DNA from 4 places in the Aquamicrobium sp. YD-1-mutant5 genome. Region 1 is predicted to be linked to each of the others. Evidence: predicted binding sites of a transcription regulator. Region 1 holds the regulator's gene; each other region holds the start of a gene.
The links. The regulator LexA, encoded in region 1, represses DNA repair genes until DNA is damaged. The targets are predictions, from matches to a motif close to TGTTCNNNNTGTGTTCNG.

Region 2: a site for LexA is predicted at 2,445-2,462, ahead of AC5XE7_RS09690 (DNA recombination protein RmuC). Genes of this name have one in related genera too.
Region 3: a site for LexA is predicted at 1,948-1,965, ahead of AC5XE7_RS09260 (YifB family Mg chelatase-like AAA ATPase). Genes of this name have one in related genera too.
Region 4: a site for LexA is predicted at 2,128-2,145, ahead of AC5XE7_RS07275 (putative DNA modification/repair radical SAM protein). Genes of this name have one in related genera too.

Annotation. Positions count from the first base shown of each region.
Region 1 covers NZ_JCAKKP010000001.1:345,635-349,946, forward strand. Annotated here, with positions in the region: gene AC5XE7_RS01675 (ComEC/Rec2 family competence protein) at 1-1,819, shown strand, start outside; gene lexA (transcriptional repressor LexA) at 2,156-2,875, opposite strand; gene AC5XE7_RS01685 (molybdopterin molybdotransferase MoeA) at 2,987-4,192, opposite strand; gene moaC (cyclic pyranopterin monophosphate synthase MoaC) at 4,194-4,312, opposite strand, start outside.
Region 2 covers NZ_JCAKKP010000004.1:430,245-434,556, reverse strand. Annotated here, with positions in the region: gene truA (tRNA pseudouridine(38-40) synthase TruA) at 1-396, opposite strand, end outside; gene AC5XE7_RS09705 (GNAT family N-acetyltransferase) at 407-916, opposite strand; gene fmt (methionyl-tRNA formyltransferase) at 922-1,857, opposite strand; gene def (peptide deformylase) at 1,862-2,392, opposite strand; gene AC5XE7_RS09690 (DNA recombination protein RmuC) at 2,495-3,733, shown strand.
Region 3 covers NZ_JCAKKP010000004.1:332,625-336,936, forward strand. Annotated here, with positions in the region: gene hrpB (ATP-dependent helicase HrpB) at 1-1,815, shown strand, start outside; gene AC5XE7_RS09260 (YifB family Mg chelatase-like AAA ATPase) at 2,088-3,620, shown strand; gene AC5XE7_RS09265 (ABC transporter permease subunit) at 4,009-4,312, opposite strand, start outside.
Region 4 covers NZ_JCAKKP010000003.1:591,098-595,409, forward strand. Annotated here, with positions in the region: gene AC5XE7_RS07270 (UdgX family uracil-DNA binding protein) at 1-865, opposite strand, end outside; gene AC5XE7_RS07275 (putative DNA modification/repair radical SAM protein) at 893-2,122, opposite strand; gene AC5XE7_RS07280 (YkvA family protein) at 2,307-2,699, shown strand; gene AC5XE7_RS07285 (ABC1 kinase family protein) at 2,704-4,312, shown strand, end outside.

The sequences.
Region 1 (4,312 bases):
GCCGCCGAGCGGGCCGATTCGGCCGGACAGCTACGACACATCCTTTTCCAACTATTTTGGTGGCATTGGCGCGAGCGGTTTCTTTCTCTCCGGACCAAAGCTGTCCGAGCAGACTGTCGCGCCGCTGGCTACCCGCGTCAGTGCAGCGATCGAGCGGGGGCGGCAGGCGGTTGCCGGGCGCATCAGGCACAGCATCGGCGGGCCAGAAGGCGAGATCGCGGCAGCGCTGATCGTCGGGGTGCGGGCGGGCATTCCAGAAGAGATAAACGAGGCAATGCGCAAGACCGGCATCTATCACATCATCTCCATATCCGGCCTGCATATGGCGCTGGTGGCGGGTACGGTGATGGGATTGATGCGCGGATTGTTCGCCGCATTCCCGGATTTTTCCTCCCGTCATCCGGTCAGGAAATATGCAGCCCTTACCGCGCTTTTTGCGATTTTCGCCTACCTGCTGATATCCGGCATGGTGGTGGCTGCCGTGCGCTCGTTCATCATGCTGGCCGTGATGTTGGTGGCCGTGCTGTTCGACCGCAGCGCGCTGACCATGCGCAATCTCGCTATTTCGGCGATCATCGTCATCCTGGTCACGCCCCATGAGGTGGTGGGGCCGAGTTTTCAGATGTCGTTCGCGGCAACGGCGGCGCTGGTCGGCGCCTATGCGGCATGGTCGGACTACAAGGCGCGCCGACCTGTTGCGCGGGTTTACAAAAAGTCCGGTCTCGCTCGGTCGCTGATCCGCGCTCTGGTCACCATGATGGTTGGCCTTGCCGCAACGTCCGTGGTTGCCGGCGTTGCCACGACCCTCTACGCGGCATGGCATTTTCAGCGCATTGCACCGCTCAGCCTGCTGGCCAATCTGGCGGTGATGCCCGTCGTCTCGATCATCGTCATGCCATTTGCCGTTTTTGCATCGCTCGCCATGCCTTTCGGGCTGGATGGCCCTCTCTTGCAAATCATGGGCAAGGGGCTGACGGCAGTGATTTTCCTTTCCGAAAAGATCGCGGACATGTCGCCAGTCGACGCGATCGGGCTGATTCCACCCGAGGCAGTGCTTCTGGCGACGATTGCGCTGGTGATTGCAACGATGACGACAACATGGCTGCGCCTTGTCGCACTGCCATTCGCCATAGGCAGTATGCTGACGCTTGGCTCTGCCCGAACGCCTGACATTCTCATTTCAGAAGATGCCCGGCTGATTGCCGTCGCCATGGAAGGGGGGCAGGTTGCGGTCAACCGCCCCCGCCCGAGTGCCTTCACCATGGATAACTGGAGCCGGGCGATGGATGCAGAAACGATATTGCCGCCAACCCGCGTAAAGCCGCCGGACGAGGGTATTTTTCTGCAGGATTTTATCGCTCCTGCGAGGCAGGAAAGCAAAGCAGCAGGGTTTGTATGCTCCGAGAAAACATGTGCTTTGCGCAGTCCCTCTGGTCTGCTTGTCGTGCAGGTTCAGGATGCGGGTATGGCCGCCAAAGCATGTGCCCATGCAACAGTCATCGTGATCGAGGACGCGGTGATGCGTAACCCGTGCCGAAAATCTCAGGCAATTGTGGTGACCCGTCGGAAGCTGGCGCAAAAGGGAAGTGCCGAAGTCTATCTGGAAAAGGTCGACGCTGCTTCTGGTGTTCCAGTCGGAAATTCATTGCCAATCATCGGAGAGCCAAAGGTGCGCTTCGCAATCGAAGGGGATTATCGGCCATGGCACACCCAGCGCCGATACTCGCGGGAAGCACGTGGCTTGCCGCCCTATGAGAGAAAAGTTGCCTCAGCACCTGCGGAAACGCCTGTTCTCTCAGCCCCGGACAAGATCGAATAAGCGATAAAGACAGGGCGTATCCGGAACGGTTTCCGCCTCGTCTGGCAGGTCCGTTTCTGCGGGTGGATCAAATGCAGACCCAGTTACGCAGGAAAATCGACCATCGTGACAGATAGCTGGACGGGCCGCTCGCCTATGGAGCTAAAATCTGCTCACCGATCGTACAGGTCGTAAAGTGCCCTTTAGCTATCGGCGATCAACGCTTTGAGAGCGCTCAAATGGCGACCTCAACATTTCAATCATTTCCTCAGGATGTTGTTTTAAGATGCTGATAAACAATGTTCCTCAGAACGGATGGAAGGCAAAAAATCCGGTTCGTTCTGTTTCATTTCCGGATCAGTAACGGCGGATCAATCCGACCAGCCTGCCTTGCACCTTGACGCGGTCGGGTCCGAAAATCCGGGTTTCGTAAGCCGGATTGGCGGCTTCAAGCGCGATGGAGGCGCCTTTGCGACGGAACCGCTTCAGGGTTGCTTCCTCCTCGTCAACGAGTGCCACGACTATATCGCCCGGGGTGGCTGTATCGCCGTTGCGGATGATGACGGTATCGCCATCGAAAATGCCGGCTTCGATCATGGAGTCGCCCCGAACTTCGAGGGCATAATGCTCGCCGCCCGACAGCATTTCCGGCGGCACCGAAATGGAATGTGTCTTGTGCTGGATCGCATCGATCGGAACACCCGCAGCGATCCGCCCCATCACGGGGATGGAAACCGCCGAGGCGCTGTCATCCTCATTGCTGGCGATCTGCGGCTTGCGAACATCCTTTGCCGGCTGCCCGAGGCTTCCCTGAATGACGCTGGGTGAAAATTTTCGCGCACTGTTCAGACCGGGGGCAATGGAATCTGGCAGGCGCAGCACTTCCAGCGCACGCGCCCGATTGGGCAGGCGACGGATAAACCCACGTTCTTCCAGTGCGGTGATCAGGCGATGGATGCCCGACTTCGAGGCAAGGTCCAGCGCTTCCTTCATTTCGTCGAAAGAGGGCGGAATGCCACTCTCCTTCAACCGCTCATGGATAAAGAGAAGCAGTTCATGTTGCTTGCGCGTCAGCATAGGTTCCCCCGGCAGCGGCGAATCCAGAATCGGAAAACAAACCCGGAACAAACACTATATGTTCCAGTTGTGTTCCGCAACCGCTTAAAATCAGAACGACCGGGGACGGCTTCAGCCGATCATCATCAACTGGCAGGGATCGCCGATTTCCGATGCCGGCTGGAAGGGGGCGCGTATGACCAGTCCCCCTGATGCGGCCATGGTGCGCAGCATGGAAGAATCCTGCACACCGAAGGGCGTGGCAATCAGCTGGCCGTCGCGTTCCTCAATGGCTGCACGAACATAGTCCTGACGATGGTCGTTGGCTGAAACCGGTGCCCCGAGCGTCGCTGTCCTGATGTCCTGACGGAAAGGGCGGCCGCCAAGGCGGGCGAGCAGAGGTTTCAGGAAAAGCTGCGAGCAGACGAGGCTCGCCACGGGATTTCCGGGCAGGCCCAGACATCTGATGTTGTCCATTCTGCCGAACATCAGCGGCTTGCCGGGCCGCATGGCGATCCGCCAAAAGTCGAGCGTCATGCCTTCGCGCGTCAGAACCTTGTGAACGAGATCGTGATCGCCCACGGAGGCTCCGCCAGATGTGACGATGACGTTCGCACCGGCCGCAACAGCCTGTTTCACCAGCGCCGAGATTGCATCCTCGCGATCTGGTGCGATGCCGAGATCGAGAACATCGGCGCCCACGGCGCGGGCCGCGGCTGCGATGCCATAGCTGTTGGATGAAATGATCTGACCCGGTCCCAGTTCGCTTCCAGGCAGGCGCAATTCGTCGCCGGTGGCGATGATGGCGACCAGTGGCCGTCTGACGACCGTGAGGCGCGCGTGATTGGCCGAAGCGGCGAGCGAAAGCGCGCTGGCGCGCATCAGATGGCCTTTTTCGACGAGAAGGTCGCCAGTCGTGAAATCCAGACCGGCGCGCCGCACATTGCGACCGGCAGCGGTCGGCTCACGCAGGCGGATCACGCCATCTGCCGGCCTGTCGACATTTTCCTGAATAACGACCGTATCGGTTCCCGCGGGTAGGGGCGCGCCGGTGAAGATGCGCACGCACTGGCCGGCTTCGACAGAGCCTGAAAACATGCTGCCAGCGGCCACTTCGCCGATGACGGCCAGCTCACTGCCCGTGATCTGCGCGTCGGCGCCCCGCATGGCATAGCCATCCATTGCCGAGGCGTTGAAGGGAGGCTGCGTGCGCAGCGCCACGATCGACTCGGAAAGCACGCGATCATACGCATCGTTCAGGGGCACGCTTTCACCACCGAGGGGCCCGACATCCTCCAGAAGGCGTTGCAGCGCCGTTTCCAGCGGGACCAGCGCCATGTCAGGCCTCTGCCTTGTAGTCGCCTGATTTTCCTCCGGTCTTGGAGGTAAGCCTGATGTCGGAAATGATCATCGCGCGATCCACGGCCTTGGCCATGTCGTAGATGGTGAGGCAGGCGA
Region 2 (4,312 bases), on a different contig from region 1:
CCACACCTTGCCCTTCTCCAGCGCGGGCGGGGCGCGGCGGTTCGAGATGCGATAGAGATAATGCCGCCCGAGCGCGGAAAAGCGCGCGTCGAAATCGTCGCTTACCATCTGCGCCCGCAGAATGGCCACCCGCTCACCAGCCTGCTGCAGATGCGCATTGAGCGCATCGCGCACCGTATCCGCCCGCCGCTCCTTCGTCAGGTCGACATGCGCGACCTGCGCGGTGGCATGAACGCCGGCATCGGTACGGCCAGCACCGCCGATCGACACCTTTTCGCCGCTGAGCCTGAAGATCGCCTCTTCTATCGCCTGCTGCACCGAAGGGTGATCGGCCTGCCGCTGCCAGCCGGCATAGGGCCTGCCGTCATATTCGAGATCGAGACGATAGCGTGGCATGGCGATGCCCTCAGCCGGCCGCTTCGGCGCCGAAGGCAGGCGCATAGACAAGCCGGCCTTCAAATGGGGCATCGCCCCATGCCAGCGCCATCAGCTCCGCGCACTGGAACACGCTGTCGAAAGCGGCCGCGCGCGTGTGGCTGTAGCCGAAGCGCCGGTAATAGGCGGGATCACCGAGCACCACGGCAAGCGTTTCGCCGCGTCCCTGCAAAAGCCTGTGCGCTTCTTCGACCAGAGCGCTGCCGATGCCGGCTTTCCGGAATTCCGGCAGGACGGCCAGCGGCGCGAGCGCCACGCCGCTGATGTCCTGAGCCGCGCCCCTGACCTTCAGACGCGTGAACAGAACATGGCCGACGATCCGCCCATCCTGTTCTGCGATCAGTTCAAGCACATCATCACCGGCGGCAACGAGGGCCTCGACCAGATCGGCTTCGTCATCGCGGCCGAATGCCCTTGCCTCGACAATACGAATGGCTGCCCGATCTTCGGGAACGGCCGGGCGAACCGTGATGGGGCGGATCATGCTCATGAGAGCCTGGTTCCGACGTCCAGCCGCGCCCCACGCAGGAATTCGCCGGCGGAAACGGCGCGCGAGCCCGCCCGCTGCACTTCGGCAAGCCGCACCGCGCCGGTGCCGCAGGCGATGGCGAGCGCATCGTCGAGCACGGTGCCCGGCTCGCCTGCTCCCTCAGCCAGCGTCGAGCGCAACAGCTTCAGCCGTTCCGGCCTGCCGCCCGCTCCGAACTCGCACCAGCTTCCCGGAAACGGCGACAGGCCACGAATGTGGTTGTGGACCTCAGGTGCCGGGCGGCTCCAGTCGATCCGGGTTTCGGCCTTGTCGATTTTTCTGGCGTAGAGCGCGCCTTCCTCAGGTTGCGGCACGAAGCCGAGCGTGCCGGCTTCAAGCTTCGCCAGCGCCTCCACCATCAGTTCCGCACTGACCGGCATCATCGCATCGTGCAGTTCACCGCCGGTCATGTCCGCGCCGATGGCAACCTTGCGGGTCAGGGCGACGGGGCCCGTATCCAGCCCCTCCTCCATGCGCATGACCATGACGCCGGTTTCGGTGTCACCTGCCATGATGGCACGCTGGATGGGGGCGGCGCCGCGCCAACGCGGCAGAAGCGAGGCGTGGCCGTTGAGGCAGCCGAAGCGCGGCGCTTCCAGAATGGCGCGCGGCAGAAGCAGGCCATAGGCGACGACGACCGACACATCGGCATTCAGTGCGCGAAAGGCGTCCTGCTCATCTGCGGACTTGAGCGAAAGCGGCGTGAAAACGGGAATGCCGAGCCTTTCGGCTTCGCGCTGGACTGGCGAAGGCGTGAGTTCCAGCCCGCGCCGACCCGCCGCGCGCGGCGGCTGGGTATAGACGGCGACGATCTGGTGGCCTGCTTCGGCAACAGCGCGGAGCGTGGGCACCGAAAACTCCGGCGTGCCCATGAAGACGACGCGCAAAGCCATGGTTTCAGCCTACGAGCTTCGGAGCCGGCTTGTCACGCGCCAGCTTGCGGAACTTGCGCATCACCATATCGCGCTTGAGCTTTGAAATGTGGTCGATGAACAGCACGCCGTTGAGATGGTCGATCTCATGCTGAAGGCAGGTCGCCATCAGCCCTTCGGCCTTGATCTCCTGCTCCCTGCCGTCCCGGTCGACATATTTCACCCGCACCGATGCGGGGCGCTCGACCTCCGCGTAATATTCGGGGATCGACAGGCAACCCTCTTCGTAGACGGAGCGCTCGTCGCTGCTTTCCAGGATTTCGGGATTGACGAAGACATGCGGCGCCGGTTCGTCATCCTCCTTGGCGAGGTCGATGACCAGCAACCGCATCGGCAGCCCGATCTGGATGGCGGCGAGGCCGATGCCGGGGGCGTCATACATGGTTTCCAGCATGTCGTCGGCCAGCCTGCGCAGCGAATCGTCGACGCGCTCGACCGGTTTGGACACCTGACGCAGCAAGGGATCGGGAAGGATGATGAGCGGCTTGATCGTCATCCTGCTCACCTAAGACCTCGCCAATGCGCCGTCAACCGTGAAGGTCAATGCTTGTTCACGTTTTGATCTGGTGAAGAGGAGCAATTCTGTTATCATGCCGGCATGAGCGACATCTTTTCTCAAACCATCATCCAGCTTGGCGCCACCACGATCACGCTTGGTCAGGTGCTGGCCTTCTGCGCCGTTGCATTCCTGTGCCTGTCGGTGGCGATGATCGTCGCGCTGTTGCGGTTTTCCCGGGCCCGGGCCATTGCCGTGTCGGAAGCGGCAGAAAACGCCCGCGATGCGGAGGCGCGGATGGTGGAAATCCTGCGCAGCCAGGCCGAGATGCAGGGCCGCATGGGCGCCATCGCCGAAGTATTCGGCACGAGGCAGGCGGAACTGACGCAATCGATCAGCCAGCGGCTCGATGCCATGAGCGGGCGGCTCGGCCAGACCATCAGCGAACAGACCCGCACCACGCACGAAAACCTTTCGCGGCTACAGGAACGGCTGGCCACCATCGACAGTGCGCAGGGTAACATACAGGCGCTGGCCGGGCAGGTCGTGCAGCTTCAGGCGATCCTTTCCAACAAGCAGACGCGCGGCGCCTTCGGCCAGTCGCGCATGGAGGCCATCGTCGCCGACGGGCTGCCTATGGGCACCTATGAGTTTCAGGCCACGCTTTCAAACGGCAACCGGCCGGACTGCCTTGTCAGGATGCCGAACGACGCGCCCTCGCTGGTGATCGACGCCAAGTTTCCGCTGGAGGCGTGGAACGCCATTCGCGCGGCCGAAACGCCGGAGGCGCAGAAGGCCGCGGCACAGGCCTTCCGGCGCGACGTCGAAATCCACATCCGTGACATTGCCGGTAAATATCTCATTCAGGGCGAGACACAGGACACGGCCTTCATGTTCGTGCCCTCCGAATCGGTGTTCGCCGAAATTCACGAGAATTTCGAGGCGCTCGTGCAGCGCGCCCACCGCTCCCGCATCGTCATCGTCTCGCCATCGCTGCTGATGCTGTCGATCCAGGTCATACAGGCGATCCTCAAGGATGCGCGCATGCGCGAGCAGGCCCATGTCATTCAGGGCGAGGTGATCCGCCTGATGGAGGACGTCGCGCGGCTGGATGAGCGCGTGCGCCGGTTGCAGACGCATTTCGGTCAGGCCACCCGGGACATAGATGAAATCCTCGTCTCAGCCTCCAAAGTGACGAAGCGCGGACAGAAGATCGAGGCGCTCGAACTGAGCAGCAATGCGGGACAGACCGGCTCCGGTGCCGACGAGGCCGCAAGTGCCCCTGCGGCCACATCCAGAACCGGACAACTGCGACTACGCATCGTGGAGGATGCCGACTGAAGCATGTGGCCAAAACGGTTGCGGGCAGGTTTGGGAATGGCATGCGTGAAGATGGAGATCCGGAAGCATGGCGCCCGATTCCGCGTGATCGCGGAGCGCTTCAGGCTCTTGCCTGCGCCCTTCAGCAGCGCGCATTCCCGCCTTGATCTGACAGAACCGAAACACTTTCCTTGTCCGTGTGCGAGATGGCCACACGGCTTTCAGGGCATACCGCTTTAAGCGCGGCACAGCTGGAGCAAGCCGCGGTCTGAACGGCGAAGCGAGCAGTTTTGTCCACTCCCGCGGCGAGGCGAACCGCACCTGATATCCGGGCAGCCGGTTTGGGCACCCCGTCATCAGACGGAGCTTTCCATGAGCCGGCTCCTGCTCATTCTTGCCGGTTTCTTCGACACGGGAAGGGTTCTACAAAACAAGCCGACGGCTTCACAACACCGCTGCCAACGGTTCACACCGCGCTTTCCATGATCGGTTGAGCCGTGCTTCCCGGGCCAGAGTTAAAGCATATCCCCGTCGCTACCGGCTATGCCGGACAGAGATCGGCACAGTGGGCATCGCGCTGGGCCACATCTCGCTTTTCGT
Region 3 (4,312 bases), on a different contig from region 1:
GCCGGCAGCGTGCTTGCCTTCCTGCCCGGCCAGCGCGAGATCGAGCGCACCGCCGAGCGTCTGGAAGGGCGCATCGGGGCCGACACCGACATCGTGCGGCTCTACGGCATGATGGATGCGAAGGCGCAGGACGCCGCCATCCGCCCGCCGCCCGCTGGCAGCCGCAAGGTGGTGCTGGCCACTGCGATCGCCGAGACCTCGATCACCATAGACGGCGTGCGCGTCGTCATCGACAGCGGACTGGCGCGCCTGCCTGCCTATGAGCCCGCCAGCGGCCTCACCCGGCTGGAGACGGTGCGCGTGTCGCGCGCCTCGGCCGATCAACGCGCCGGGCGAGCCGGGCGCACGGAGCCTGGCGTGGCAATCCGGCTGTGGCGGGCCGAGCAGACGGCGGCGCTGCCCGCCTTCACGCCGCCCGAAATCCTCGCCGCCGACCTCTCCGGCTTGTTGCTGGACTGCGCGGCCTTCGGCGTTGCCGATCCCGCAAGCCTTGCCTTCCTCGATCCTCCGCCCGGCCCGGCGCTCAATGAGGCGCGCAATCTTTTGCGCACGCTGGATGCCATCGATGCGGACGGCCGCCTGACCGGAACCGGGCAGGCGATGCGACGCCTCGCTCTGCCGGTGCGGCTTGCCCATATGGTGGCCGAGGCTGCCCGAAATGGGCGTGAGCGGGACGCGGCCCTTCTCGCCGTGCTTCTGACCGAACGCGGATTGGGCGGCGACAGCGCCGATCTGGAACGGCGGCTGATGCGCTTTGCCGGCGAAAAATCACCCCGCGCCAATGCGGCGCGGCAATTGGCGCAGCGGCTGGCCCGCAGCGCCGGCGGGGGCGTGAACAGCGACGACCCATCCTCGCCCGGCACACTGCTGCTGCACGCATGGCCGGATCGCGTCGCCAAGGCGCGCGGCGAACGCGGCCGCTTCGTGCTCGCCAACGGTTCGGGCGCGATGCTCGATGCGGCCGATCCGCTGGCTGCGGAACCCTTTCTCGTCGTCGCAGACTTGCAGGGCAAGGCGCAGAATGCGCGCATCATGGCCGCAGCCGCCGTAGGCGAGGACGACATCCGCGCGCTTCTCGGCCACGCCATCGAAAGCCGTCGCGACACGCTGTTCGATCTCGAGCGCCGCAGCGTGCGGGTGCGCGAGCAAAGCCGTCTGGGCGCCATCGTGCTTGCCGAGCGCATGCTGCCCGCCCCGACCGGCGACACGGCGAATGAAGCCGTGCTCGATGCTGTGCGAGCGCACGGTGTCTCCATCCTGCCATGGGGCAAGGAGGCAATGACGCTGCGCCAGCGCCTGTCATGGCTGCACAAGGGTCTTGGCGATCCGTGGCCGGATATGGGCGACGAGGCGCTGACCGCCCGGCTTGAGGACTGGCTGCTGCCCTTCCTCACCGGCTCGGCCTCGCTCGCCTCCATCAGCGGCGGCGCGCTCATTGCCGGCCTCACCGCGCTGGTGCCGCACGATCTTCAGCGGCGCATCGATGCGCTGGCGCCCACCCATTTCGATGCGCCATCGGGCAGCCACGTGCCGGTCCGCTATGATGGCGAGCAGCCGGTGCTGGCCATCCGCGTACAGGAACTGTTCGGTCTCGCCACCCACCCGGCCATTGCCGGCGGCACCGTGCCGCTGACGCTGGAACTGCTGTCCCCGGCACACCGGCCGATCCAGACCACGCGCGACCTGCCGGGCTTCTGGCGCGGCTCATGGGCGGATGTGCGCTCCGATATGCGCGGGCGCTATCCAAAACATGTCTGGCCGGAGAACCCGCTTCAGGCGCAGGCCACCAGCAGGGCGAAGCCACGGGGCACCTGAAAGGTTTTGGCCGGCCGCACGGGTCAGGACGCTTCCCAAGGGGCATCGAGAAAATTCTGACGCAGGGGCAGCAGGAACGTCTGTTCCGCTTTTGCAATTGTCTGCAACCTGAGTGCACTCAGAACTGGTATTTGTTCCTGTATTGTTCTTGCGCGCTTTGAGAAATCGTGCTTTCCTGTGTGCCTGACCAAGGGGAAGGTCCGGCCCGACGGGCGAACTCGGGTTTTGACGTCCCGGGGCGCGCTCCAGAGACGCACAGGGGGAGGCATAGCATGGTTTCACGCGTGCGAACGGTGGCCTTTCAGGGCATCGAGGCGGTGCCCGTCGACGTGCAGATCATGGTGGCGCCGGGAAAGGTGGGCATGTCCATCGTCGGCCTGCCCGACAAGGCGGTCGCGGAAAGCCGCGAGCGTGTGCAGGCCGCCCTTCATGCCTCCGGCCTGTCGATGCCCGCCAAACGCGTGACGGTCAATCTGGCGCCTGCCGATCTGCCCAAGGAAGGCAGCCATTACGACCTGCCGATTGCGCTGGGGCTGATGGCCGCGATCGGGGTCATTCCGGGCGAGGCGCTGAGCGCCTATGTGGTTCTGGGGGAACTGTCGCTGGACGGCGCCATCGCTTCGGTCGCCGGAGCACTCCCGGCGGCGATTGCCGCCAATGGTGAGGGCCGGGGGCTGATCTGTCCTCATGATTGCGGGGCCGAGGCGGCGTGGGCGGGCGGCGAGTTCGATCTTCTGGCGCCGCGCAGCCTGATTGCGCTCGCCAATCATTTCCGGGGCACGCAGGTGCTCACAAGGCCTGAGCCCGGCGTGCGTGCCGGCAGCACCGATCTGCCGGATCTGGCCGACATCAAGGGGCAGGAAAGTGCGCGCCGGGCGCTGGAGGTGGCGGCCGCAGGCGGTCACAATCTGCTGATGACCGGTCCGCCGGGCTCGGGAAAATCCATGCTGGCCCAGCGGCTGCCGTCGATCCTGCCGCCGCTTTCCCCGCGCGAATTGCTGGACGTGTCGATGATCGCGTCGATTGCCGGGGAACTGGCGGGCGGGCGGCTCACCGATCGCCGGCCGTTCCGCGCCCCGCATCATTCCGCCTCGATGGCGGCGCTGGTGGGCGGCGGGTTCAGGGCGCGTCCCGGTGAGATATCGCTGGCCCATCACGGTGTGCTGTTTCTGGATGAGTTTCCCGAATTTTCGCCGCAGACGCTCGATGCCCTGCGCCAGCCGCTCGAAACGGGTTCCTGCATGATCGCGCGTGCCAATCACCGCATCAGCTATCCGGCACGGATCCAGCTGGTCGCCGCCATGAATCCCTGCCGCTGTGGCATGGCCGGCGAGCCCGGTTTCCGCTGCGCGCGCGGCGAGCGATGCCGAACGGAATATCAGGCGCGCATCTCCGGACCCTTGCTGGACCGCATTGATCTCAGGATAGAGGTGCCGGCGGTTTCAGCTGCCGACCTGATCCGCCCGGGAAAGTCGGAAGCGAGCGCTGCCGTCGCCGCGCGCGTGGCGCGGGCGCGCGATCTCCAGCGCGCCCGCTTCGAGGCGCTGGGTGCCGATGGAGCGCTGACCAACGCCCAATGCCCACCTTCGCTGATCGAGGCGGTCGCCACCCCCGATCAGGGAGGAATGGTGCTTCTGCAGGATGCCAGCGAAAAGCTCGGCTTCTCCGGCCGTGCCTATCATCGCGTGCTGAAAGTAGCACGCACGCTGGCCGATCTCGACGGTAGCGAGGGCATGGGCCGCATCCATGTGGCGGAGGCGATTTCCTACCGCATGGAGACCGGGCTCATGGCGAAAGCTGCATAGCTTTGCCTCCGGGTTGCCGGCCTGAGTGATCATCGCGCGCGTGGCAGCTTCCCTGCATGCGTGCGTGAGGCTCGGCAAGGGGCGGTTGGCGGCGCTTGCCGTACTGATCCGCGACGGTTTTTTGCCGGCGTGGTGAATGGCACTTGATCGGATGGCGGCGCAGCAGGTGTCGGCTGCACCGGATTGGAGCATTTCTACTTTTCCCCGGATCGCAGAAATGCTCCGATCCTTTATTTTCGGGCGATGCGGAGCGCACAACCGCAGCGCACTTCTGCTGAAATTGCTACCGCGCACGAAGCATGTGCACGGAGCACGAGACGCGGGTGCAAATATAAAAAAGCCGGCGAGGTACGCCGGCTTTTGTCAGGTTCATTCGGTTGAAGGTCCGTCAGATGCGTCCCTTCCACGGGATAAAAACCTTTTCGAGATGGCGGATGAGCAGGTCGAAGGCGAAGGCGAAGACGCCGATCACGATGATGCCCATGATGACGGTGTCGCTCGCCAGATATTCGGCTGCATTCAGCACCATGAAGCCGAGGCCGCGGCTGGCCGCCACCATTTCGGCCGCCACCAGCGTCGTCCAGCCGACGCCGATGCCGATGCGCATGCCGGTGAAGATTTCCGGCAGCGCCGCCTTCATGATGACCTGCGTGATCACCTGCTGGCTGGTCGCGCCCATCGCATAGGCGGCA
Region 4 (4,312 bases), on a different contig from region 1:
CCAGCGGCGTGGCAGGCGTGGCGGCTTGCCGCGCCTCATGCAGGGACTGAACCCGGGCATGAAAGGCCGGCGGCGCAAGCGCCTCCTGCCGGGCCATGTCCGCCACGCGCGCCTGCGCGCTGGCGACCAGCTCCGGAATCAGGGCGGCTTCGGGCAGGTTCTTCCAGTATTTCTTCGGCATTTCGGCCCGCATCGCCTTCACCTTCACCCGGGCCGGATTGAAGATCGAGGCATAGTAGGTCAGCCACAGCGCATCGGCCGGATCGGCAAGGTCGGGCTTTGCCGCCGGCTCGTCCGACACCCGCAACTTGCCGGCCTCGAAGGTCGCGGACCCTTTCGGCGTGAGGATCGTCCAGTCCATGTCGGCGAAGCGCGCCGCGAAGAAGGGCGCGGTGCGTGCGACGATGAAATGATCCGGCTCGAACCAGGCCGCAAAGCGCCGCCGGCCACCCTCCCCCGGATGCGCAAGCTCGCGGAAGCGCACGAAGGCCGTCATCTTGTGGCAGTCGCGCCGCACGGATTTCGCCAGCCTTAACGCCTGCACCACATCTTCATCGGAAGCCACGGACAGAAGATGCCGTTCGCCCTGCAGCCGGTGGAGCAGGCGGTAGAGCAGCGCGAAAGATCCCGGATCGCTGTAGCAGACGATGGCTTCGGCCAGTTCCGGAAAGGACGCGGGCACCACGGGCCGCGGCATGGCCGGCGTCGCCACGGGCAAAGCCCGACCCGGCGCGGCGAACAGTCCGCCCTCGCTTTCGAGACACCAGTCCACCTCGTGAGGCGCGATGCCCGCCTGCAGCAGCCTGCGCGCCGCGTCGCGCCATTCACCAAAGTTGCCCCTGCGGGAAAGACAGATCCTGTACATCACAACCCCGGCATCACAGGCCCGGCATCACAGCAACGACATCTGCATGGCCGGCGGCTCGAACAGCGCGCGCAGATCCTGCCGGTCGATGAGCCGCAGCGGCGTCCACCCTTCGGCAACGATGAACGGCCTGACCTTGCGCAGCGACACCTTCAGCCGGCCGAGATCCTCGAGCCGCACGCGGCGATGACGGCGCGCGGCGATCAGCGCGTCCACCGTGCGCACCCCGAAACCCGGCACCCTCAGCAGCATTTCCCGCCCCGCCCGGTTGACGTCGACCGGGAAGCGGTCGCGGTGCGCCAGCGCCCAGGCGAGCTTGGGGTCAATGTCGAGATCGAGCATGCCGTCGGTCCCGGCCGCCGTGATCTCGGCCACCTCGAAACCGTAAAAGCGATAGAGCCAGTCGGCCTGATAGAGACGGTGCTCACGCATCAACGGCGGCTTCTGCGGCGGCAGGCGCGACGAGGCGTCCGGGATCGGGCTGAACGCCGAATAATATACCCGCTTCAGCCCGTAGCTGCCGTAAAGCCCGGCGCTGCTGGCGAGAATGGTGGAATCGTCGGCGCCATCGGCACCGACGATCATCTGCGTCGACTGTCCCGCCGGCGCGAATTTCCGGTGCGGGCGGCCGCCCAGCGTCCGGTCTGCGGCATCCTCGATGCCAAGGCGCACATCCGCCATGGCACGACGAATGACGGGAGTCTGCTTTTCCGGCGCAAGCTCGGCCATGCCGGTTTCCGTCGGCAGCTCGATATTGATGGAAAGCCGGTCGGCATAGAGCCCCGCCTCCTCGATAAGCGCCGGCGACGCCTCGGGGATCGTCTTGAGGTGAATGTAGCCGTTGAAATTGTGAACCGTGCGCAGGTCACGCGCCACGCGCACCATCTGCTCCATCGTGTAATCGGAAGAGCGAATAATACCGGAGGACAGGAACAGGCCTTCGATATAGTTGCGGCGGTAGAACTCCAGCGTCAGCCACACCACCTCCTGCGGCGTGAAACGCGCCCGCTCGACATTGCTGGACGAGCGGTTGATGCAATAGGCGCAGTCGTAGATGCAGAAATTGGTCAGCAGGATCTTGAGCAGCGAGATGCAGCGCCCGTCCGGCGCATAGGCGTGGCATATGCCCGAGCCTCCGGCAGACCCCAGCCCGCCCGCCCGCGAATCCCGGCGCTGGCCGCCGGACGATGCGCAGGAGGCGTCATATTTGGCGGCGTCGGAAAGAATGGCGAGACGTTGCTGCAGCGTTCTCTTCATTATTTTGTTCACTATATGTTCCAAATCAATCCCGTCAAGACCGACTGCGAAAACAGGCCGGGCCGAGGTCGGGAATTCTGTTTCCAGATAGGGCTGCCCGTTGCGCCGGCAAGACCGCGCTGCAAAACCTTGAGCATCGCGTGAAGACGCCTATCTTATCCGTCTCGGCTTGGAGGGTTTCTGATTGGCTGTTTTCGGCATTCTCAAGCGGCGTTTCCTTGCGTTCCGCCGCGAGGCCGTGGTGCTGTGGTATGCGTTTCGCGATCCGCGCACACCACGCTGGCTGCGGCTCGCCAGCCTTGCCACGGGATTGTACCTGCTCAGCCCGATCGACCTGATCCCCTTCACCATTCCCCTGCTTGGCGTCGTCGACGATCTGATCATCGTGCCGGCGGCTGTCGGCTTCATAGCCAAACGGCTGCCGGCCGGAGTCCATCTCGAAGCCGGCGAAAAGGCCGACCGCTGGATCGCGCGCTGGTTCAAGCGCCCGCTGCTGGCGGCAGCGGTCATTCTGGGCATTCTCGTCGTCATCTGGGCGGTTCTGCTCTACCTCATCTATCGCTGGCTTGCGGGATAGTGCGATGACCGTTCTCGAAACCACCTTCGCCGCCGCCCGCGACCACAAACGCATCGCCGAGATTGCAGCCGTGCTGGTGCGCTTCGGTGTCGACGACATCGCCATCCGGCTGGGCCTCGGCGGCCTTCTGCCGAAACGCCGCACCCGTGCATCGCATGCGGACCCCGAAAGCCGGTCGCAGCCGGAGCGGCTGCGGCTTGCCATCGAATCGCTTGGGCCGACCTTCATTAAGCTCGGCCAGATCCTGTCGACGCGCGCCGATCTTCTGTCGCCGGAGTGGATCACCGAGCTGGAGAGGCTGCAAAGCGATGTCGCGCCCGAGCGGTGGGAGGCGATCCGGGCGCAGGTGGAGGAAGACCTCGGCGCTGCGCCCGACACGGTGTTCCGAAGCTTCACGCACACCGCGCTCGCCGCCGGCTCCATCGCACAGGTCCATCGCGCCACGCTGCAGGACGGCACCGATGTCGTCGTCAAGGTGCGCCGGGCAGGCCTCAGGCCGCTGGTCGAGGCCGATCTCAGATTGCTGTCGCATGCGGCGGGGCTTGTCGAGGCGCAATGGCCGGAATTCGCCCGCTACCGGCCGCGCGAGATCCTCAATCACCTGGGCGCGGCGATGGGCGAGGAACTCGACCTTGCCGCCGAGGGCCGCAATTGCGAGGCCGTGGCGCAGAATCTCGAACCTATGGAGCGCATAAAGATCCCGCGCATCTTCTCCGAATGGAGTTCCGAGCGGCTTCTGGTGCAGGAATATGTCGACGGCATCGTTCCCAATGACCACGCCGCGCTGAACGCCGCCGGGCTGGACGGGCGTGAGCTTGCCCGGACCGGCACCGCCGCCTTCCTGCGCATGGCGCTTGTCGACGGCCTGTTCCACGCTGATCCGCACCCCGGCAATCTGCGCGCCCTGCCCGGCAACCGGGTTGCGTTCATCGATTTCGGCATGGTCGGCCGGCTGGGCTCGCGCCGTCGCGAACAGTTGCTGATGCTGGTGGCTGCCATCGTGGAAACCAGTGGCGAGCGCGTGGCCACCCTTCTCATGGAATGGTCGGGGGCGGCCGACATCGACCTGCCGCGGCTGGAGGCCGCCTGCGACACCTTCGTCGCACGCCATGGCGTGCCGCCGCTGCGACTGGGCGAGGCGATCACCGATTTCATGGCGCTGGCGCGCGAGCACGACCTTGCCCTGCCCGCCGACCTTGCCCTGCTGTTCAAGGCGCTGATCACCGCCGACGGCGTCATGCGCAGCCTCGACCCCGATTTCGACGCGCTGGCCGTTGCCGGCCCGATCGTTCAGGAAGAGATGATCCGCCGCTACAGGCCCGGCGCCCTCATGGGCAAGGGGAAGTCGCTGGCGCTTGATTTCGCCGGACTGGCCGCGGAAGCGCCCTCGCTGCTGCGGCTGCTGGCGCTGCGCCTGCGGCAGGGCCGGATCGCCGCCGAAGTGGAGCTGAAGGGGCTCGACCGTATCGGTGCCGACATCCGCTGGGCCGCCACCCGCATCGCGGTCGCCATCGTCACCGCAGCCTTCGCGCTGGGGCTTGCACCGCGCCTGCTGGATTTCGGTCCGACCCTGCTCGGCATCCCGGTTACAGCACTGCTTGGAATAGCCGTCA